3 regions of the Listeria sp. Marseille-Q6474 genome follow, and region 2 is predicted to be linked to each of the others. Evidence: a T-box and tRNA genes for the amino acid it is inferred to sense, from the RefSeq annotation. Region 2 holds a T-box; the other regions hold tRNA genes.
The links. The T-box of region 2 lies ahead of ileS (isoleucine--tRNA ligase). A T-box ahead of a tRNA ligase gene usually reads a tRNA of that ligase, here a tRNA-Ile.

Region 1 (7,780 bases), on a different contig from region 2:
GACTACAGCCCCAGGATGCGACGAGCCGACATCGAGGTGCCAAACCTCCCCGTCGATGTGGACTCTTGGGGGAGATAAGCCTGTTATCCCCGGGGTAGCTTTTATCCGTTGAGCGATGGCCCTTCCATGCGGAACCACCGGATCACTAAGCCCGACTTTCGTCCCTGCTCGACTTGTCAGTCTCGCAGTCAAGCTCCCTTGTGCCTTTACACTCTGCGAATGATTTCCATCCATTCTGAGGGAACCTTTGGGCGCCTCCGTTACTCTTTAGGAGGCGACCGCCCCAGTCAAACTGCCCACCTGACACTGTCTCCCCACGCGCTTAGCGTGGCGGGTTAGAATGGTCATACAGCCAGGGTAGTATCCCACCATTGCCTCCTCGTATGCTAGCGCACACGTCTCTTCGGCTCCTACCTATCCTGTACAAGCGGTACAAACATTCCATATCAGGTTGCAGTAAAGCTCCACGGGGTCTTTCCGTCCTGTCGCGGGTAACCTGCATCTTCACAGGTACTATAATTTCACCGAGTCTCTCGTTGAGACAGTGCCCAGATCGTTGCGCCTTTCGTGCGGGTCGGAACTTACCCGACAAGGAATTTCGCTACCTTAGGACCGTTATAGTTACGGCCGCCGTTTACTGGGGCTTCAATTCGTACCTTCGCCGAAGCTAAGCACTCCTCTTAACCTTCCAGCACCGGGCAGGCGTCAGCCCCTATACGTCACCTTACGGTTTTGCAGAGACCTGTGTTTTTGCTAAACAGTCGCCTGGGCCTATTCACTGCGGCTCTCTCGGGCTTGCACCCTAATAGAGCACCCCTTCTCCCGAAGTTACGGGGTCATTTTGCCGAGTTCCTTAACGAGAGTTCTCTCGCTCACCTTAGGATTCTCTCCTCATCTACCTGTGTCGGTTTGCGGTACGGGCAGTACTACTCTTCCTAGAGGCTTTTCTTGACAGCGTGAAATCAGGAACTTCCGTACTTAATTTCCTTCCCCATCACAGCTCATGCTTCGCAAGAAGCGGATTTGCCTACTTCTCACACTCACTGCTTGGACGCACATTTCCATTCGTGCGATTCCCTATCCTTCTGTGTCACCCCATCGGTTAAACAATTAGCACTGGTACAGGAATCTCTACCTGTTGTCCATCGCCTACGCCTATCGGCCTCGGCTTAGGTCCCGACTAACCCTGAGCGGACGAGCCTTCCTCAGGAAACCTTAGATATTCGGTGGAAGGGATTCTCACCCTTCTTTCGCTACTCATACCGGCATTCTCACTTCTAAGCGCTCCACCAGTCCTTCCGGTCTGACTTCACCGCCCTTAGAACGCTCTCCTACCACGAACCTCCGAAGAGGTTCATCCACAGTTTCGGTAATATGTTTAGCCCCGGTACATTTTCGGCGCGGGGTCACTCGACCAGTGAGCTATTACGCACTCTTTCAATGGTGGCTGCTTCTAAGCCAACATCCTGGTTGTCTAAGCAACCCCACATCCTTTTCCACTTAACATATATTTGGGGACCTTAACTGGTGGTCTGGGCTGTTTCCCTTTCGACTACGGATCTTATCACTCGCAGTCTGACTCCCGAGTATAAGTACATGGCATTCGGAGTTTATCTGAATTCGGTAACCCGAGAAGGGCCCCTAGTCCAAACAGTGCTCTACCTCCATGACTCTTTACCTCGAGGCTAGCCCTAAAGCTATTTCGGAGAGAACCAGCTATCTCCAAGTTCGATTGGAATTTCTCCGCTACCCACACCTCATCCCCGCACTTTTCAACGTGCGTGGGTTCGGACCTCCAGTAAGTATTACCTTACCTTCATCCTGGACATGGGTAGATCACCTGGTTTCGGGTCTACGACCTGTTACTTATGCGCCCTATTCAGACTCGCTTTCGCTACGGCTCCGCTTTTTCCGCTTAACCTTGCAACAAATCGTAACTCGCCGGTTCATTCTACAAAAGGCACGCTATCACCCATTAACGGGCTCTAACTACTTGTAGGCACACGGTTTCAGGAACTGTTTCACTCCCCTTCCGGGGTGCTTTTCACCTTTCCCTCACGGTACTGGTTCACTATCGGTCACTAGGGAGTATTTAGCCTTGGGAGATGGTCCTCCCGGATTCCGACGGAATTTCACGTGTTCCGCCGTACTCAGGATCCACTCTGGAGGGAAAGCCATTTCAACTACCGGGCTGTTACCGTCTTTGGCGGGCCTTTCCAGACCGCTTCATTTATAACTTTCTTTTGTAACTCCGTATAGAGTGTCCTACAACCCCAAGAAGCAAGCTTCTTGGTTTGGGCTCTTTCCGTTTCGCTCGCCGCTACTCAGGAAATCGATTTTTCTTTCTCTTCCTCCAGGTACTTAGATGTTTCAGTTCCCTGGGTCTGCCTTCCTCACGCTATGTATTCACGTAAGGATACTATCCGACTAAAGATAGTGGGTTCCCCCATTCGGAAATCTCTGGATCAACGCTTACGTACAGCTCCCCAAAGCATATCGGTGTTAGTCCCGTCCTTCTTCGGCTCCTAGTGCCAAGGCATCCACCGTGCGCCCTTTCTAACTTAACCAATTTACTTCTACGAAGTAAAGGTTGTTTTTCTGATGTTCCGTATCAGCGATGATACTTCCTATCAGATGAAAGATTCACTTTCAGATGATTCTCGGTTACTTGTGTCATAAATAATAAATTATCTATGCTAACTTTACTAACTTTCTTATCTAGTTTTCAAAGAACAATTTTGGTGGAGCCTAGCGGGATCGAACCGCTGACCTCCTGCGTGCAAAGCAGGCGCTCTCCCAGCTGAGCTAAGGCCCCTAAAAGGAATTAAATTGAATGTTTTCTTCGTGTCAGAAAGAAAAAGTGGGCCTAAATGGACTCGAACCATCGACCTCACGCTTATCAGGCGTGCGCTCTAACCAGCTGAGCTATAGGCCCGTCAAAAATGTAGTGGCGCTATGCTCCATGCATGTTGCCTTGCGTACTTTATCTGACATACAAGAGAGTGACCTCTCAAAACTGAACAAATAGAGAAGAACGAAAACTCACAGGTTTCCTTTTCCTTAGAAAGGAGGTGATCCAGCCGCACCTTCCGATACGGCTACCTTGTTACGACTTCACCCCAATTATCTGTCCCACCTTCGGCGGCTGGCTCCATAAAGGTTACCCTACCGACTTCGGGTGTTACAAACTCTCGTGGTGTGACGGGCGGTGTGTACAAGGCCCGGGAACGTATTCACCGTGGCATGCTGATCCACGATTACTAGCGATTCCGGCTTCATGTAGGCGAGTTGCAGCCTACAATCCGAACTGAGAATGGTTTTATGGGATTGGCTCCACCTCGCGGCTTCGCGACCCTTTGTACCATCCATTGTAGCACGTGTGTAGCCCAGGTCATAAGGGGCATGATGATTTGACGTCATCCCCACCTTCCTCCGGCTTGCACCGGCAGTCACTTTAGAGTGCCCAACTAAATGCTGGCAACTAAAATCAAGGGTTGCGCTCGTTGCGGGACTTAACCCAACATCTCACGACACGAGCTGACGACAACCATGCACCACCTGTCACTTTGTCCCCGAAGGGAAAGCTCTGTCTCCAGAGTGGTCAAAGGATGTCAAGACCTGGTAAGGTTCTTCGCGTTGCTTCGAATTAAACCACATGCTCCACCGCTTGTGCGGGCCCCCGTCAATTCCTTTGAGTTTCAACCTTGCGGTCGTACTCCCCAGGCGGAGTGCTTAATGCGTTAGCTGCAGCACTAAGGGGCGGAAACCCCCTAACACTTAGCACTCATCGTTTACGGCGTGGACTACCAGGGTATCTAATCCTGTTTGCTCCCCACGCTTTCGCGCCTCAGCGTCAGTTACAGACCAGAGAGTCGCCTTCGCCACTGGTGTTCCTCCACATATCTACGCATTTCACCGCTACACGTGGAATTCCACTCTCCTCTTCTGCACTCCAGTCTTCCAGTTTCCAATGACCCTCCCCGGTTAAGCCGGGGGCTTTCACATCAGACTTAAAAGACCGCCTGCGCGCGCTTTACGCCCAATAAATCCGGACAACGCTTGCCACCTACGTATTACCGCGGCTGCTGGCACGTAGTTAGCCGTGGCTTTCTGGTTAGATACCGTCAAGGGACAAGCAGTTACTCTTATCCTTGTTCTTCTCTAACAACAGTACTTTACGATCCGAAAACCTTCTTCATACACGCGGCGTTGCTCCGTCAGACTTTCGTCCATTGCGGAAGATTCCCTACTGCTGCCTCCCGTAGGAGTCTGGGCCGTGTCTCAGTCCCAGTGTGGCCGATCACCCTCTCAGGTCGGCTATGCATCGTTGCCTTGGTAGGCCATTACCCTACCAACTAGCTAATGCACCGCGGGCCCATCTGTAAGCGATAGCCGAAACCATCTTTCAAGAGCGTGGCATGCGCCACACTCTATCATTCGGTATTAGCCCCGGTTTCCCGGAGTTATCCCCAACTTACAGGCAGGTTGCCCACGTGTTACTCACCCGTCCGCCACTAACTTTGGAAGAGCAAGCTCTTCCTCCGTTCGTTCGACTTGCATGTATTAGGCACGCCGCCAGCGTTCGTCCTGAGCCAGGATCAAACTCTCTTTAAAATATAAATTGAATTTGAATACTTATTCAACACCGTGAATAAGATTCCTTGCGTCAAATTGACTTCGCTAGCAATTAAATTACTAGTTTGTTTTTGTTGAAAACAGCTTTCTGTTTTCTGCCCTGCGATTACCAGTGAGACTTTACGTCTCATTGCTTTTCGTCTTCTTTTTTGTTCAGTTTTCAAAGGTCAGTTTCTTTTGCTGCTAAAGCGTTTGTCCGTATCAGCAACGTTTATAAATATACCAAGATTTTTGCCTTTCGTCAATACTTTTTACAAAGTTTTTATAATAAATATGGAATTATTTTCTCTGCTAGAGTTTTATAGGCTTTTCCCGCTTCACTAGACTCGCTATAGATAGCTGATGTATAGCCATTTCCATTGAAATCTGGTTGTTCGATTGGTAATTGAATTAAAAGTTGTGTTTCTAGGTCAGCAGCAACTTTTTCTCCGCCACCTTGTCCAAATATTTTTAAGGTTTGTTCATCTTCAAGTTTTAGATAAGACATATTTTCAATTACGCCAATAATGTTATGGTTGTTTTTCGAAGCCATATATCCCGCACGTGATGCAACTGATGCCGCTGCGAAATGTGGTGTTGTAACGATAATTTCATTGCATTTTGGAATTAAGGTGTGAATATCTAGAGCGACATCTCCAGTTCCAGGTGGCAAGTCAATTAACAAGTAATCTAATTTTCCCCATCTCACTTCTTCTAAAAACATCTTTATCATTTTTCCTAGCATCGGACCACGCCAAATAACTGGTTCGCCAGACTCTACAAAGAAATCCATCGAGATCATTTGGATACCGTTTGTTTCTACAGGGATAATTTGTCCATTTTCTTTACGTGGGGATTCTGTTGTTCCAAGTAATACTGGGATACTGAAACCATATATATCCGCATCAAGTAAGCCTACTTTTTTACCCTGTTGAGCTAAGGCTATCGCTAGGTTTGCTGCGACAGTCGATTTCCCAACGCCTCCCTTGCCACTTGCTATTGCTAAAAATTTAGTTTGGCTAGTTTCTGAAAGGATGTTATCTCTCGCTTGAAAAATACGGTCAATTACTGCAGCCGGCAAGTATTCAAGTTCAATATTGATTTCATTTACACCGAATTGTGTTAAAAGTTCTTCTATATTATGAACAAAATGATCTGTTTCTATCGCTGGATCCGCTAAGGCAATTTTGATATTTGCGCTTTCTCCAAGGACTTGCACTTCTAAAATACCTTCTGTTTCTTCCAAACTAGCTTCCAAAACAGGATCTTGCAGTCGATATAATAATCTAGTAATTTGTTGTTCGTTTAACATAGTTACAAACCTCCATAAATGAATGCGCTGACATACTGAATATTATAGCATGGCTCCTTCTTTTTTTCACATATTCAATATTTATGTACTTCACTCTATAAATAATTTCACAAATTTTACACATTTTGGCAATTGACGTTAAAGCTATATATACCAGTCACTTCAGCATTTTGTCTTTGTTTCGTCATCGAACTGTAATAGAACTATTTCTTTATTTATTGCTAAAATAAGCGCAGTTATAGTAAAAAGGAGTGCGTTCGATTTTGGAGAGAAAGTTTATAAAACCAGGGATTATCTTGCTCATTGTGGCATTTTTAGTAGTTTCTTTAAATGTTGGAGCAGAAACGGGAAATTCAAGAGTTGCTCAAAATTCATTAACTTCTTCGCAACAAGCATTTATCGATGAGATTTTACCTGCTGCAGAAGACGGTTACCGAGATGGCAAGCTTTTGACTAGTGTAACTCTTGCCCAAGCTATTTTAGAATCTAACTGGGGTAAAAGTGGTTTAAGCAAGAATTCTAATAACTTATTTGGTATTAAAGGTCAGTATGAAGGTAAATCTGTTTCTATGGGGACGATGGAAGCATCTGGGGCAACTACGGCTGATTTCCGCGTTTATCCTAGCTGGAAAGAATCAATTGAAGACCATACAAACTTAATTACGCAAAATGCACGCTATCAAGGTGCTGTAGGCGAAACTGATTATCGTAAAGCCTTACAAGCGATAAAAGATGGCGGTTATGCTACTGCGCCCGATTATGTTTCTAAATTAGTTGCTATTATTGAACGTTACAATCTGGATCAATACGATGTTGTTTATGATAAAATTGAATACCAAAATAAAATCACTGCTATAGGTACAGTCAATGCAAATAAAGAACAAGAAACGATTTGGTCTGCACCATTTAATACTACTAATTCTGAGGAAGTCGGAACATTAGCGAACTATACAAATCGCAATTTAGAAATTTCTTGGGAAGCGAAAACAGAAAAAGGTTTGTGGTATTTTTTACGTGAAAACAATAAAGACATTGGTTGGGTAAATAGCTCGGCGCTTACTTTGAGTTATCATCAAAATAACGACGAAAATGTTGATACAACAAAATATGTAGATGACTTAAATGCTCATATTTATCGCTTACCTAATCCGGAACAGCAGTTTGACAATGGTACAATTGCAAAATATGACCGAAAAGCACTTCACGCTGATAAGAAAATAACACGTGATGGTTATGCATGGTTCCGTCTTTCCGAAAGTAGTAAAGTAATCGGCTGGGTTCGCTCAGACAAATTGAACGACCGCTTATATGATCGTATCACGGAACAAAATAGCTTTGATGGCTACGCAACTGTAAGTAAGGCGGCAACAGATAATGTCTGGAGCGCCCCTTTCAATACAAAAAATGCGGAGAAACTTGCCCCGCTTAGTGACTATGACACTCAAAAACTAGAATTAGTTACACGAGCTAAAGTCGGAAACACGCTATGGTACGAATTTAAAATAGATGGCGAAGTAGTTGGTTGGGTTAGTGAAAAAGATGTAAATATCATTTATACTCCTGAATCCGAAAAACCAACAACCCAAGTCTCCTATTTAAAAAATCCCGCAGCAATGCTTTACAACAAACCAGTCGAAGCAGCGAGTGCTGAAACAAAAGCAGTCGGTTTCTATTATGGTAAACTGCTAATAGTGGATAAAGAAGCGACGATTCAAGACGAACAGTGGGTGCATATTAAAGAAAATAATAACTCCCTCGGTTGGATTAAAGCAACAGATATTCAAAGTTAATAACAAAGAGACCCAGATAAATGCTCGGGTCTCTTTTCTTGTATTAAATATTTATTTTGCGACT
Region 2 (7,780 bases):
TATTTCAATTATTTGAAGATAAGCCGATGTGGCATGATGCTTGGGATATTGATCTATTTTATCAAGAAAAACAAAAGGAAATAACCACATTAGACTCTTTTGAAGTAATCAATAATGGACCACTTGAACTCACTATTAAACAGGTGCTTCACTCAGAGAAATCACAAATTACGCAGTGGATTCATTTTTACCACGAGAGCCCTGAAATCAGATTTGAAACAGAAGTGGATTGGCGTGACCGTAACCAGTTGCTGAAAGTCGCTTTCCCTGTTTCCGTTCATGCCAGTGAAGCTAGTTATGATATTCAATTTGGTAATGTAAAACGACCGACACACTGGAACACAAGCTGGGATTATGCTCGTTTTGAAACAGTTGGGCATCAGTGGGCCGATCTTTCTGAGAAAAATTACGGGGTTAGTTTGCTAAACGATTCCAAATACGGCTATGATATTAAAGACTCGACGATTCGACTAACCTTACTCAAAGCAGCTGGATACCCTGACCCAGAAGCCGATTTAGGTCTTCACCAGTTCACGTATTCCCTTTTTCCACACCAAGGAGATTTCTTAGACGGAGAAACAGTCCAAACTGCTTGGGAATTAAACAACCCGATTTTCACATCTAAAGGAGAAATCGAACCATTCTCGCTTTTCCAAGTTACTAATCCTTATGTGATGATTGATAGCGTCAAACAAGCTGAGGACGGTAATGGTCTTATCATCCGGCTGCATGAATTCGCAGGCACACACGGCGAAGTGACGCTAACTAGCGATTATGCTATTACTTCCATCACAGAATGTAACTTACTGGAGGAAAACGAAACAACACTTGAAACAGCAACATTTACCATTACTCCTTTTGAAATTAAAACTTACCGAATTTATCTGCAATAAAAAAACACGCAGCAAGGCTTCTCCCTAAGAAGTCCGCTGCGTGTTTTATTAGTTTAACGTGATCAGATTAAAGTTTAGTAACTTTTTCTGCTTGTGGGCCACGTTGGCCTTCAACGATTTCAAATTCAACGCTTTGACCTTCGTCTAAAGTTTTGAATCCTTCACCTTCGATAGCACTGAAGTGTACGAATACATCATCTCCGCCTTCTACTTCGATGAAACCGAAACCTTTTTCACTATTAAACCATTTAACTGTACCTGTTTGCATATTTCACAAACCTCCAAAAATTTTCTTAATATGTTTCTTTTACTAACGAAAAAGATGTTAACAACAAGCTAATCATTTTTTCAATTACAAAATTCACATATTAGCAAAGATACTCATTTACATCAATATCCTTGCTAATACATAAATAGACTTCCTGCAACACTTATATATTAACGCCAACGGACAAATAAATCAAGTGAAAAAGTCGCACGGTTACAAAATAGAGTATTCAGTTTATTAACTAAAAAACCCTGCTATAAGTCAATTCTTATAACAAGGTTTTCTATTAATCGACAATACTTTTATCTTTAATACGCCATTTCACAAGTAAATTATGTAACGGTTTACGCACTAAGAAATAAACGCCTAAAGAAATGAGTACAGAAGCCGTACCAAGTAAAAATCCGCCCAGTACATCTGTTGGGAAATGCACGCCTAAATAAACACGTGTATACATTACAAACAAGATAAATCCATAGCCGATAATTCCGATAACGATTTTTTGCCACATTTTTGGCACTGTGAAAATTAAGAACATCGCTGCAAGTCCGTAGAAAACCGCCGTAGCAGTCGCATGTCCACTAGGAAAACTAAAACCTGACTCATCTATTAACCAGTTAACGCTATCTGGACGTGTACGAGCAACTAATGTTTTCAAGACTAGATTAAGGACAACACCACAAGCAAGCATCGTTCCTCCAAACCATAGTCCAACAACAAATTTTCTTAAAAAGAATAGGATAAGAACAACAACAATAGTTAAAATAATAGTTGTTTCTGCACTACCTAAATTGGTCACTAGTTTAACGATAGCTGTTTTATCAGGTTGAATCCCGCCGCGAATCTTTTCAATCCAGCTTAGATCAAAACGTGCTACCCAGTTACTTTCTGTCGCAATGGCTGCTGCGATTGTAATAAATAAAATCAGACAAAATCCGCCAATAACGAATAGCGGTGTCGCTTTTTTTCGATTTGTATTCATGGTTAACTCCTTTTCATTCGGTTGTTTTTAAAAATTGCTTTACTTCTTTTACAAGCTCTTGATACTGCGCTTGTTCTGGTGTCGCTTCATTTGTAAGTTCAGTTACAGTGCCTCTTTCGTAGCTAACTGACCCCGTGCTAACAAATGTTGCATTACCAATTAATTGTAGCGAAATTTCACCAGCTTCGTCTTTTTTGGCAGTCACTTGTACTCGGCCACCATCATTATAAACATTAAGTGGTGTTTCAAAAGTATCCTTATCTAACATTTTTTTAATTAAACTACAAGCTGACATCGCTGTCCCGCATGCATTCGTAAAACCTACGCCGCGTTCAAATGTCCGCACATAAATCGCATCATCGCTTAATCGTTTCACAAAACTAACATTGACACCATCTGGAAAATAAGGATTTTCGCTGTTTAAATAACTCGCTAAAGTTTCTTGTTTATCCGAATCTAACACAGTTTGGTCCACAAACGTAATCAAGTGTGGATTTGGAACAGACACAGCAGAAAAAGCTAGTTCCGAATCTAGTTCAGGAACGACTTGATTAAATAATTTTTCCACACCGACATTCATTGGTAAACTTTCTGCATTAAATTTAACTGGAGAAATTTCAACTTGGTACGTTGGTATATCAAAACCAAGTGAAGTTGCTTTTTTGACATCCAGTACCGCTTTCATTGTTTCGACTTTTGCTTCTGTTAACGCGTGCTTTTCAAGTAAATAACGAGCTACCGTTCTTAGGCCATTCCCGCACATCGACGCAATTGATCCATCCGAATTAACGACGCGCATTTGGCCAATTGGTCCAGCTTCATTACTTTTTGTGACATATAAAATACCATCTGCCCCACCAAGCGAATGCTCTCTATCACAAAGCTTTATTGCAAAATCAGCACGTTTCGCATCCGACCAATCCATAATTTGATTTTCTTCTTCATCAACTAAGAAAAAATCGTTTTGCGAACCATGTACTTTTGTAAAGTGAATTGTTGCCATTCCTTCAAGCAACCTCCTTTATTTGGAATTACGTCTATAATACCACATCTTAAATTAAAAAAGCTTGGGGAACCTCCTTTTTAAACTACTAGGATTTTCCCCAAGCGAGCATTAAGCTTCGTAGTGTTTTACAACAATATCAGCACAGCGGCCACAAAGTGTTGGATATTTTGGATTTACGCCTACATCTTTTTTCACTACACGGCAACGTTCACAAGTTTCGCCTTCCGCTACTGTAATTTGAACAGCTACTTGATTTGATTTAAATGCAGATTCTGGCGCATTTTCCAAACCTTCCACAAGTTCAAAATCAGAAACGATGAATAGTTGTGCAAAATCGCCTTCTAATGAATCAAACAATGTTTTCGCTTCTCCGTCTACATATAGAGTTACTTTTGCAAGCATTGATTTACCGATAAGTTTTTCATTACGAGCGAATTCTAGCGCTTTTTGGACGTTATCACGGATTTGCATGAATGCGTCCCATTTCGCAGTAATTTCTTCACTATCAGCTAATACTTTTACATCTGGTAAATCTTGTAAATGAATACTTTCCGCGCCTTCACCAATCAAGCTATTCCAAACTTCTTCCGTCGTATGCGGTAAAATTGGAGCAAGTAGTTTTGTCAAAGTAACAACCGCTTCATAAAAGACAGTTTGCATAGCACGACGATCATGACTATCCGCTGCTTCAATGTAAACAACATCTTTGGCAAAGTCCATATAAAATTGGCTTAATTCTACTGTACAGAAATTATTGATTTGGTGGTAAATAGTAGAGAATTCAAACGCTTCATAGCTATCCTTCACATTTTTCACTAAATCGTTTAATTTAATCAGCATGTATTTATCTACTTCACGTAAGTTTTCATAAGAAACACCGTTAGTAGTTGGATTGAAGTCATTGATGTTTCCAAGTAAGAAACGCATTGTGTTACGGATTTTACGGTACACTTCGGATACTTGTTTTAAGATTTCATCACTAACACGAACATCAGCTTGATAATCCACAGAAGCAACCCAAAGACGAACAATATCCGCTCCAAGTTGTTTAATTACTTTGCCTGGAAGTAAAGTATTTCCAAGTGATTTACTCATTTTACGGCCTTCACCATCCAGTGCAAAACCATGACTTAGCACATTACGATAAGGTGCTTCGCCAGTGATTGCTACAGCTGTTGTTAAGGATGAGTTGAACCAACCACGATATTGGTCAGAGCCTTCCATGTACAAATCAGCCGGACGACTTAATTCTGGACGAGCATTTAATACGGCTTGATGACTTGAACCAGAATCAAACCAAACATCCATAATATCCGTTTCTTTTGTAAATTCGCCATTTGGGCTACCTGGATGTGTAAACCCAGCTGGTAATAAGTCTTTCACATCACGCTCAAACCAAACGTTCGAACCATGCTCACGGAACAGTTCTGAAATATGGTTGATTGTTTCGTCTGTGATAATCGCTTCCCCGTTTTCCGCATAGAAAATAGGTAGCGGAACGCCCCACGCACGTTGACGAGAAATAACCCAGTCGCCGCGGTCGCGAACCATATTGAATAGACGTGTTTCACCCCAAGCAGGAGTCCAGTTAACACCTTTAACAGCAGCGAGTAAATCATCACGGAATGCGTCAATTGAAGCAAACCACTGCGCTGTAGCACGGAAAATAACTGGTTTTTTCGTACGCCAATCATGTGGATAAGAGTGAGTGATGAATTCCATTTTTAGTAATGCGCCCACTTCTTCTAATTTTTCTGTTACCATTTTATTCGCTGTATCGTAAAATACGCCTTCAAATCCTGGAGCTTCTTCTGTGAATACGCCACGATCATCTAGTGGAGCAAGAATTTCTAAATCGTATTTTTTCCCGATTAAAAAGTCATCTTCCCCGTGTCCAGGAGCCGTATGAACCGCACCAGTACCGGCTTCAGCAGTGGCATGTTCGCCGTTCATTACTAAAGAGTCACGGTCATAGAATGGGTGTTTAGTTACAACGCGGTCAAGTTCAGAACCACGAACTGTTTTAACAACTGTCGCATCTTCAAAGCCTAGTTTTTCACGTAAGCTTGGTAAAAGTGCTTCTGCTACAACATATTTTTCACCCGCGGATTCAATTACTACATAATCCAAATCAGGGTTAACAGTAATACCCATGTTTGCAGGAATTGTCCAAGGAGTTGTTGTCCAGATAACGATATTCGTACCTTCATCTAGTACACCTTTTCCGTCTGTTACTTTGAAAGCCACGAAAATCGAAGCAGATGTTTTATCTTGATATTCGATTTCTGCTTCTGCAAGCGCAGATTCACTAGAAGGAGACCAATAAACAGGTTTTTTACCTTTGTAAATGTAACCTTTTTTCGCCATTTCACCGAATACTTTGATTTGCTCTGCTTCGTATTCTGGTAAAAGTGTAATGTAAGGATTTTCCCAGTCGCCGTTAATTCCAAGGCGTTTGAAACCTGTACGTTGGCCGTCTACTTGCGTCATCGCATATTCGGCACACAGTTTACGGAATTCAGCGATCGACATTTCTTTCCGTTTAACACCTTTTTTGGCGATAGCTGTCTCGATTGGTAGTCCGTGTGTATCCCAACCAGGAACATACGGGGAACTGAAGCCAGCCATTGATTTATAACGAACGATAATATCTTTGATTGTTTTATTTAACGCATGCCCCATATGAAGCTCTCCGTTTGCGTAGGGAGGGCCATCATGTAAAATATACGCCTTGCGTCCAGCATTTTTTTCTTGAATTTTCTCATATAGCTTTTCTTCTTCCCATTTTGCTTGCCATTCAGGTTCTTTGTTTGGCAAATTTCCACGCATTGGAAAATCTGTTTTTGGCATTAATAACGTATCTTTATATTCCATACTCTCTTCTCCTTTAAAACTTTATTTTTAAACACAAAAAAATCTCTCCCAAAAAAGGGACGAGATTCGCGGTACCACCCTTGTTGACATGCATGTTAATTGCTTGCCCACTTCATTAATGCCATAACGCCGGCTCGCGCTAACACTTACTCAAGCAGTTGCTTTTTCGGGTTAGAACTAAAGAGTGATTTCGATTTTTTAGAGGATAGCTGGTCTCACACCTTGCACCAACTCGCTTTGTATCCTATATCTAAAAAATTTACTTGTCTCTTATAATCGTTTTTAACGTTCTTCTGATTCAGCAGCTTCGACTTCTTTAATAGACGCTAGTTCTGTTGCATCTACATCGTAAGCCATCATTTGCTGCCAGTCTTCACTTTTAATTAAATCCATTTGCGCTTCTACTAACATACGAAGACGCTCGCGGAATACTTTAGATTGGCGTTTTAGGTCTTCAATTTCAATCGCGATTTTACGAGCTTTAGAAAGTGAGTCGCTTAAAATTCGGTCTGCATTTTTTTCAGCTTCACGGATAATAAGTTTTGCTTCTTTTTCAGCGGAAGCTTTCACTTCTTCGGCAGCTGTTTGTGCCACGATTAATGATTTGTTTAATGTTTCTTCAATGTTTGTAAAATGACCTAAACGTTCTTCACTATTATTTAAAGTGTCCTCAATACGCTTTTTCTCTTTGATAACTTGTTCATAATCTTTAATGATTTGATCGAGGAAGTCATTTACTTCGTCTTCGTCATAACCTCTAAAACCACGGGTAAACTCTTTGTTATGTATATCCAGCGGCGATAATGGCATATCTAGCACCTCCATACGACTATTGTTTATAAATACCTAACATACATTCTACCATAGTTACTAGCTTTTTCCTAGAATTTATATTGAAAAATGGTTAGATTAAAAATCCAGCTTTATCTAGCGCCTTAATCGCTTGCTCTAATTGTTCTTTCGTATCTGCTTCAATCGTATGTAAATGGGTTCCGTCCGTTAAACCAGAAAGCATCGTTGCTCCTGTTGTTTGCAATTTCCGCACAAATTTTTCTACATCAAAACGGCTTTTTAAATGCAGTGAAGCGGTGATTTCGCCGTAGATTGGATGATCCACAATTACATCAATAATGGAAACACCGTGATCCACCAAAATATTTAGTTCCTCGGCAGCTTGTTCTTTCGTATGTTTTACAGCGATAACGCGTCTTTCACCTGTATAACTCGTTTCTTTCGCATAAATATAACCTTGTGGAGTAGCCATAATTGGTTCATTGCCAGCTTTTAACAAAGAAATATCTTGAACAATCACTTGGCGGCTAACATTTGTTTTCTGTGCTAATTGATTTCCAGAAATTGGAGCCTCAGCTTCTTTCAGCCATTTTAAAATCATTTGCCTACGCGTATCACCTAATATTTTTTTCATCTTATCACCTTTTTCGTAGTAATTTATCGATTTCCTCTTTAAAAATAATACTATCGTTTAATTCATTTTCTTTTCCAAAAGATAGCCGGATAAAACGGTTTGCTTCTTCTGTTGTTTTTCCAGTAGCGATTAATGTTCTGGACGGAGCTAAATCACGTAAACTACATGCGCTCGTCGTCGAGATTTGAATATCTGCTTCGTTTAAAGCAAGTAAAGCTTCCTGACCTTGCATATTTGGCAAAGTAAGTCCTAAAATAAACGGCGATGTATTTGGTCCACCTTCGACTTTCACCCGCGTTTCTAATGTGTCGCAAATCGCAGCTTTTAGTTT
Region 3 (7,780 bases), 340 kb from region 2:
CTTCTATCATCACTGGAAAAGAAATAGATCCAGTCTTGAAAGAACAATTTGAAGAAAAAGGAATGCAAATTTATACAACTTAAAGCCTTTTAGTTTTGACTAAAAAACATTGTCCTAACATCAATTTATACACTAAATTAATCTTTTTTCATCTTTATTTAAAAAACTTTGTAAAAAGTATTGACGAAAGGCAAAAATCTTGGTATATTTATAAACGTTGCTGATACGGACAAACGCTTTAGCAGCAAAAGAAACTGACCTTTGAAAACTGAACAAAAAAGAAGACGAAAAGCAATGAGACGTAAAGTCTCACTGGTAATCGCAGGGCAGAAAACAGAAAGCTGTTTTCAACAAAAACAAACTAGTAATTTAATTGCTAGCGAAGTCAATTTGACGCAAGGAATCTTATTCACGGTGTTGAATAAGTATTCAAATTCAATTTATATTTTAAAGAGAGTTTGATCCTGGCTCAGGACGAACGCTGGCGGCGTGCCTAATACATGCAAGTCGAACGAACGGAGGAAGAGCTTGCTCTTCCAAAGTTAGTGGCGGACGGGTGAGTAACACGTGGGCAACCTGCCTGTAAGTTGGGGATAACTCCGGGAAACCGGGGCTAATACCGAATGATAGAGTGTGGCGCATGCCACGCTCTTGAAAGATGGTTTCGGCTATCGCTTACAGATGGGCCCGCGGTGCATTAGCTAGTTGGTAGGGTAATGGCCTACCAAGGCAACGATGCATAGCCGACCTGAGAGGGTGATCGGCCACACTGGGACTGAGACACGGCCCAGACTCCTACGGGAGGCAGCAGTAGGGAATCTTCCGCAATGGACGAAAGTCTGACGGAGCAACGCCGCGTGTATGAAGAAGGTTTTCGGATCGTAAAGTACTGTTGTTAGAGAAGAACAAGGATAAGAGTAACTGCTTGTCCCTTGACGGTATCTAACCAGAAAGCCACGGCTAACTACGTGCCAGCAGCCGCGGTAATACGTAGGTGGCAAGCGTTGTCCGGATTTATTGGGCGTAAAGCGCGCGCAGGCGGTCTTTTAAGTCTGATGTGAAAGCCCCCGGCTTAACCGGGGAGGGTCATTGGAAACTGGAAGACTGGAGTGCAGAAGAGGAGAGTGGAATTCCACGTGTAGCGGTGAAATGCGTAGATATGTGGAGGAACACCAGTGGCGAAGGCGACTCTCTGGTCTGTAACTGACGCTGAGGCGCGAAAGCGTGGGGAGCAAACAGGATTAGATACCCTGGTAGTCCACGCCGTAAACGATGAGTGCTAAGTGTTAGGGGGTTTCCGCCCCTTAGTGCTGCAGCTAACGCATTAAGCACTCCGCCTGGGGAGTACGACCGCAAGGTTGAAACTCAAAGGAATTGACGGGGGCCCGCACAAGCGGTGGAGCATGTGGTTTAATTCGAAGCAACGCGAAGAACCTTACCAGGTCTTGACATCCTTTGACCACTCTGGAGACAGAGCTTTCCCTTCGGGGACAAAGTGACAGGTGGTGCATGGTTGTCGTCAGCTCGTGTCGTGAGATGTTGGGTTAAGTCCCGCAACGAGCGCAACCCTTGATTTTAGTTGCCAGCATTTAGTTGGGCACTCTAAAGTGACTGCCGGTGCAAGCCGGAGGAAGGTGGGGATGACGTCAAATCATCATGCCCCTTATGACCTGGGCTACACACGTGCTACAATGGATGGTACAAAGGGTCGCGAAGCCGCGAGGTGGAGCCAATCCCATAAAACCATTCTCAGTTCGGATTGTAGGCTGCAACTCGCCTACATGAAGCCGGAATCGCTAGTAATCGTGGATCAGCATGCCACGGTGAATACGTTCCCGGGCCTTGTACACACCGCCCGTCACACCACGAGAGTTTGTAACACCCGAAGTCGGTAGGGTAACCTTTATGGAGCCAGCCGCCGAAGGTGGGACAGATAATTGGGGTGAAGTCGTAACAAGGTAGCCGTATCGGAAGGTGCGGCTGGATCACCTCCTTTCTAAGGAAAAGGAAACCTGTGAGTTTTCGTTCTTCTCTATTTGTTCAGTTTTGAGAGGTCACTCTCTTGTATGTCAGATAAAGTACGCAAGGCAACATGCATGGAGCATAGCGCCACTACATTTTTGACGGGCCTATAGCTCAGCTGGTTAGAGCGCACGCCTGATAAGCGTGAGGTCGATGGTTCGAGTCCATTTAGGCCCACTTTTTCTTTCTGACACGAAGAAAACATTCAATTTAATTCCTTTTAGGGGCCTTAGCTCAGCTGGGAGAGCGCCTGCTTTGCACGCAGGAGGTCAGCGGTTCGATCCCGCTAGGCTCCACCAAAATTGTTCTTTGAAAACTAGATAAGAAAGTTAGTAAAGTTAGCATAGATAATTTATTATTTATGACACAAGTAACCGAGAATCATCTGAAAGTGAATCTTTCATCTGATAAGAAGTATCATCGCTGATACGGAACATCAGAAAAACAACCTTTACTTCGTAGAAGTAAATTGGTTAAGTTAGAAAGGGCGCACGGTGGATGCCTTGGCACTAGGAGCCGAAGAAGGACGGGACTAACACCGATATGCTTTGGGGAGCTGTACGTAAGCGTTGATCCAGAGATTTCCGAATGGGGGAACCCACTATCTTTAGTCGGATAGTATCCTTACGTGAATACATAGCGTGAGGAAGGCAGACCCAGGGAACTGAAACATCTAAGTACCTGGAGGAAGAGAAAGAAAAATCGATTTCCTGAGTAGCGGCGAGCGAAACGGAAAGAGCCCAAACCAAGAAGCTTGCTTCTTGGGGTTGTAGGACACTCTATACGGAGTTACAAAAGAAAGTTATAAATGAAGCGGTCTGGAAAGGCCCGCCAAAGACGGTAACAGCCCGGTAGTTGAAATGGCTTTCCCTCCAGAGTGGATCCTGAGTACGGCGGAACACGTGAAATTCCGTCGGAATCCGGGAGGACCATCTCCCAAGGCTAAATACTCCCTAGTGACCGATAGTGAACCAGTACCGTGAGGGAAAGGTGAAAAGCACCCCGGAAGGGGAGTGAAACAGTTCCTGAAACCGTGTGCCTACAAGTAGTTAGAGCCCGTTAATGGGTGATAGCGTGCCTTTTGTAGAATGAACCGGCGAGTTACGATTTGTTGCAAGGTTAAGCGGAAAAAGCGGAGCCGTAGCGAAAGCGAGTCTGAATAGGGCGCATAAGTAACAGGTCGTAGACCCGAAACCAGGTGATCTACCCATGTCCAGGATGAAGGTAAGGTAATACTTACTGGAGGTCCGAACCCACGCACGTTGAAAAGTGCGGGGATGAGGTGTGGGTAGCGGAGAAATTCCAATCGAACTTGGAGATAGCTGGTTCTCTCCGAAATAGCTTTAGGGCTAGCCTCGAGGTAAAGAGTCATGGAGGTAGAGCACTGTTTGGACTAGGGGCCCTTCTCGGGTTACCGAATTCAGATAAACTCCGAATGCCATGTACTTATACTCGGGAGTCAGACTGCGAGTGATAAGATCCGTAGTCGAAAGGGAAACAGCCCAGACCACCAGTTAAGGTCCCCAAATATATGTTAAGTGGAAAAGGATGTGGGGTTGCTTAGACAACCAGGATGTTGGCTTAGAAGCAGCCACCATTGAAAGAGTGCGTAATAGCTCACTGGTCGAGTGACCCCGCGCCGAAAATGTACCGGGGCTAAACATATTACCGAAACTGTGGATGAACCTCTTCGGAGGTTCGTGGTAGGAGAGCGTTCTAAGGGCGGTGAAGTCAGACCGGAAGGACTGGTGGAGCGCTTAGAAGTGAGAATGCCGGTATGAGTAGCGAAAGAAGGGTGAGAATCCCTTCCACCGAATATCTAAGGTTTCCTGAGGAAGGCTCGTCCGCTCAGGGTTAGTCGGGACCTAAGCCGAGGCCGATAGGCGTAGGCGATGGACAACAGGTAGAGATTCCTGTACCAGTGCTAATTGTTTAACCGATGGGGTGACACAGAAGGATAGGGAATCGCACGAATGGAAATGTGCGTCCAAGCAGTGAGTGTGAGAAGTAGGCAAATCCGCTTCTTGCGAAGCATGAGCTGTGATGGGGAAGGAAATTAAGTACGGAAGTTCCTGATTTCACGCTGTCAAGAAAAGCCTCTAGGAAGAGTAGTACTGCCCGTACCGCAAACCGACACAGGTAGATGAGGAGAGAATCCTAAGGTGAGCGAGAGAACTCTCGTTAAGGAACTCGGCAAAATGACCCCGTAACTTCGGGAGAAGGGGTGCTCTATTAGGGTGCAAGCCCGAGAGAGCCGCAGTGAATAGGCCCAGGCGACTGTTTAGCAAAAACACAGGTCTCTGCAAAACCGTAAGGTGACGTATAGGGGCTGACGCCTGCCCGGTGCTGGAAGGTTAAGAGGAGTGCTTAGCTTCGGCGAAGGTACGAATTGAAGCCCCAGTAAACGGCGGCCGTAACTATAACGGTCCTAAGGTAGCGAAATTCCTTGTCGGGTAAGTTCCGACCCGCACGAAAGGCGCAACGATCTGGGCACTGTCTCAACGAGAGACTCGGTGAAATTATAGTACCTGTGAAGATGCAGGTTACCCGCGACAGGACGGAAAGACCCCGTGGAGCTTTACTGCAACCTGATATGGAATGTTTGTACCGCTTGTACAGGATAGGTAGGAGCCGAAGAGACGTGTGCGCTAGCATACGAGGAGGCAATGGTGGGATACTACCCTGGCTGTATGACCATTCTAACCCGCCACGCTAAGCGCGTGGGGAGACAGTGTCAGGTGGGCAGTTTGACTGGGGCGGTCGCCTCCTAAAGAGTAACGGAGGCGCCCAAAGGTTCCCTCAGAATGGATGGAAATCATTCGCAGAGTGTAAAGGCACAAGGGAGCTTGACTGCGAGACTGACAAGTCGAGCAGGGACGAAAGTCGGGCTTAGTGATCCGGTGGTTCCGCATGGAAGGGCCATCGCTCAACGGATAAAAGCTACCCCGGGGATAACAGGCTTATCTCCCCCAAGAGTCCACATCGACGGGGAGGTTTGGCACCTCGATGTCGGCTCGTCGCATCCTGGGGCTGTAGTCGGTCCCAAGGGTTGGGCTGTTCGCCCATTAAAGCGGCACGCGAGCTGGGTTCAGAACGTCGTGAGACAGTTCGGTCCCTATCCGTCGCGGGCGCAGGAAATTTGAGAGGAGCTGTCCTTAGTACGAGAGGACCGGGATGGACACACCGCTGGTGTACCAGTTGTTCCGCCAGGAGCATCGCTGGGTAGCTATGTGTGGCAGGGATAAACGCTGAAAGCATCTAAGCGTGAAGCCCCCCTCAAGATGAGATTTCCCATTTCTTCGGAAAGTAAGATCCCTGAAAGATGATCAGGTAGATAGGTTTGGAGTGGAAGTGTAGCGATACATGGAGCGGACAAATACTAATCGATCGAGGACTTAACCAAAAAATGAAACGAAGTTACCTAACTGAACCCTTTCTTCTCTAGTTTTGAGAGAGCAATCTTTCAACAACTTCATATTGTCTGGTAGTTATGGCGAGAAGGTCACACCCGTTCCCATCCCGAACACGGTAGTTAAGCTTCTCTGCGCCAATGGTAGTTGGGGGCTTCCCCCTGCGAGAGTAGGTCGCTGCCGGGCAATTTATTATTCCACAGTAGCTCAGTTGGTAGAGCAATCGGCTGTTAACCGATCGGTCGCAGGTTCGAGTCCTGCCTGTGGAGCCATTTTCTGGAGAGCTGTCCGAGTGGCCGAAGGAGCACGGTTGGAAACCGTGTAGGCGGTGTAAGCTGTCTCAAGGGTTCGAATCCCTTGCTCTCCGTTTACACGTAATAATAAAGTAACATTTTCTTACTAAGGCCCGTTGGTCAAGCGGTTAAGACACCGCCCTTTCACGGCGGTAACACGGGTTCGATTCCCGTACGGGTCATTTTTTACTAATCTATTAGAGACAATTTCATGTTTTTAGAGTAGAATAGTAATTATGGAGGTTTAGCTCAGCTGGGAGAGCATCTGCCTTACAAGCAGAGGGTCAGCGGTTCGATCCCGTTAACCTCCACCATTAGTTTTATAATAATATTGTCGCGGGGTGGAGCAGTCTGGTAGCTCGTCGGGCTCATAACCCGAAGGTCGTAGGTTCAAATCCTGCCCCCGCAATAGAGTGGTTCCGTGGTGTAGGGGTTAACATGCCTGCCTGTCACGCAGGAGATCGCGGGTTCAAATCCCGTCGGGACCGCCATTATGGCTTGGTAGCTCAGTTGGTAGAGCACTTGATTGAAGCTCAAGGTGTCGGCAGTTCGATTCTGTCCCAAGCCACTTTTTTTCTTTTATTTAATATGGAGGGGTAGCGAAGTGGCTAAACGCGGCGGACTGTAAATCCGCTCCTTCGGGTTCGGTGGTTCGAATCCACTCCCCTCCACCATTATTATAGGGGCATAGTTTAAAGGTAGAACTGAGGTCTCCAAAACCTCCAGTGTGGGTTCGATTCCTACTGCCCCTGCCATATATAAAATAATGGCGGATGTGGCGAAGTGGTTAACGCACCTGATTGTGGTTCAGGCATTCGTGGGTTCGATTCCCATCATCCGCCCTTTTTGTTTTTATAAAACTATTATAATTGTTGGGCCATAGCCAAGCGGTAAGGCAACGGACTTTGACTCCGTCATGCGTTGGTTCGAATCCAGCTGGCCCAGTTAATGCGGAAGTAGTTCAGCGGTAGAACATCACCTTGCCAAGGTGGGGGTCGCGGGTTCGAACCCCGTCTTCCGCTTTTTTAGTTGAATATTGTGCGGCGCCATAGCCAAGTGGTAAGGCAGAGGTCTGCAAAACCTTTATCACCGGTTCAAATCCGGTTGGCGCCTCCATTTGCATAATTAATGTTTTAAAGTTATAATTTAATATATTGTTACGCCGGCGTGGCGGAATTGGCAGACGCGCTGGACTCAAAATCCTGTGCCCGCAAGGGCGTGCCGGTTCGACCCCGGCCGCCGGTATTGATAAAACATCAACGTAAATTTACGTTGATGTTTTTCTATCTGTAGAAGTAGAATGCAAATAAAAATGATAATATTTATTCATCAAAAGAGAATGATTATTTCTTTGACATTATTTTGTGATTGTTTTAACATGAAAAATGTTGGAAAAGTTATTGTTTATTAATCGTCCATGGAGAGGGTAGTTATGCTTACGAATTATATTGAAAAGGATATCAAAAGAAAATGTTTGATTTGTGATTTTCTACTTAAGAATAAGCATACGAATTTAGATGAAATTGCGGAATATATGGGGACTTCGCGTGTGACGGTGCGATCGGATATTCATACGTTAAATGAAGAATTGGATGGCTTGATTGTTATTCAGATGAAAGAATGTGCGGATAATTGGGTGTATCAATGTAGGTTGCAAAATGGGGCAACCGAGCGGCAAGTTTTATATAAGCTTTATGATAACTCGATGTTTTTGAAGTGTTTGGCGTTTTTTGTTACGAATGTGGAGGAGCATAAGTTTACCGATTTTATGGATGAATATTTTATTTCTCATTCGCATGCGTATCGGTTGAAACATAAGGTGGAGGAGTTTTTGAGGGATATTGATTTATCGCTTGAAAATAATCGGATTACTGGAAAGGAGTACCGGGTTCGATATTTGATTGCGCTTCTTCAAGCAGAATATGGTGTTCGTATTTATCCGTTACTGGATCATGAAAAGAAAATGATTGATGATTTTATGGCTACTTTGAATTTACGGATTAATATTGATGCAGTAGCGCATAATGCGGAAGGTCACGAGTATTTTAGGTCGCT

Region 1: it encodes a tRNA-Ile, which carries the amino acid that the T-box ahead of ileS (isoleucine--tRNA ligase) is inferred to sense. The anticodon was not compared.
Region 3: it encodes a tRNA-Ile, which carries the amino acid that the T-box ahead of ileS (isoleucine--tRNA ligase) is inferred to sense. The anticodon was not compared.

What each region holds. Positions count from the first base shown of each region.
Region 1 is NZ_CAMPPS010000001.1:1,948,404-1,956,183, reverse strand. It holds rRNA gene OC533_RS09795 (23S ribosomal RNA) at 1-2,567, opposite strand, end outside; tRNA gene OC533_RS09790 (tRNA-Ala) at 2,740-2,815, opposite strand; tRNA gene OC533_RS09785 (tRNA-Ile) at 2,862-2,935, opposite strand; rRNA gene OC533_RS09780 (16S ribosomal RNA) at 3,065-4,614, opposite strand; gene OC533_RS09775 (Mrp/NBP35 family ATP-binding protein) at 4,898-5,926, opposite strand; gene OC533_RS09770 (GW domain-containing glycosaminoglycan-binding protein) at 6,190-7,716, shown strand; gene OC533_RS09765 (aldo/keto reductase) at 7,760-7,780, opposite strand, start outside.
Region 2 is NZ_CAMPPS010000002.1:399,273-407,052, reverse strand. It holds gene OC533_RS12840 (alpha-mannosidase) at 1-893, shown strand, start outside; gene cspB (cold-shock protein CspB) at 961-1,161, opposite strand; gene OC533_RS12830 (phosphatase PAP2 family protein) at 1,448-2,143, opposite strand; gene dapF (diaminopimelate epimerase) at 2,157-3,146, opposite strand; gene ileS (isoleucine--tRNA ligase) at 3,258-6,023, opposite strand; T-box leader at 6,076-6,309, opposite strand; gene divIVA (septum site-determining protein DivIVA) at 6,306-6,833, opposite strand; gene OC533_RS12810 (transcription repressor NadR) at 6,928-7,449, opposite strand; gene OC533_RS12805 (IscS subfamily cysteine desulfurase) at 7,454-7,780, opposite strand, start outside.
Region 3 is NZ_CAMPPS010000002.1:61,093-68,872, forward strand. It holds gene OC533_RS10970 (DeoR/GlpR family DNA-binding transcription regulator) at 1-83, shown strand, start outside; rRNA gene OC533_RS10975 (16S ribosomal RNA) at 447-1,996, shown strand; tRNA gene OC533_RS10980 (tRNA-Ile) at 2,126-2,199, shown strand; tRNA gene OC533_RS10985 (tRNA-Ala) at 2,246-2,321, shown strand; rRNA gene OC533_RS10990 (23S ribosomal RNA) at 2,494-5,425, shown strand; rRNA gene rrf (5S ribosomal RNA) at 5,503-5,618, shown strand; tRNA gene OC533_RS11000 (tRNA-Asn) at 5,629-5,704, shown strand; tRNA gene OC533_RS11005 (tRNA-Ser) at 5,711-5,799, shown strand; tRNA gene OC533_RS11010 (tRNA-Glu) at 5,836-5,907, shown strand; tRNA gene OC533_RS11015 (tRNA-Val) at 5,964-6,039, shown strand; tRNA gene OC533_RS11020 (tRNA-Met) at 6,061-6,134, shown strand; tRNA gene OC533_RS11025 (tRNA-Asp) at 6,141-6,216, shown strand; tRNA gene OC533_RS11030 (tRNA-Phe) at 6,221-6,293, shown strand; tRNA gene OC533_RS11035 (tRNA-Tyr) at 6,316-6,399, shown strand; tRNA gene OC533_RS11040 (tRNA-Trp) at 6,407-6,480, shown strand; tRNA gene OC533_RS11045 (tRNA-His) at 6,495-6,567, shown strand; tRNA gene OC533_RS11050 (tRNA-Gln) at 6,599-6,670, shown strand; tRNA gene OC533_RS11055 (tRNA-Gly) at 6,676-6,747, shown strand; tRNA gene OC533_RS11060 (tRNA-Cys) at 6,768-6,841, shown strand; tRNA gene OC533_RS11065 (tRNA-Leu) at 6,887-6,970, shown strand; gene OC533_RS11070 (helix-turn-helix domain-containing protein) at 7,158-7,780, shown strand, end outside.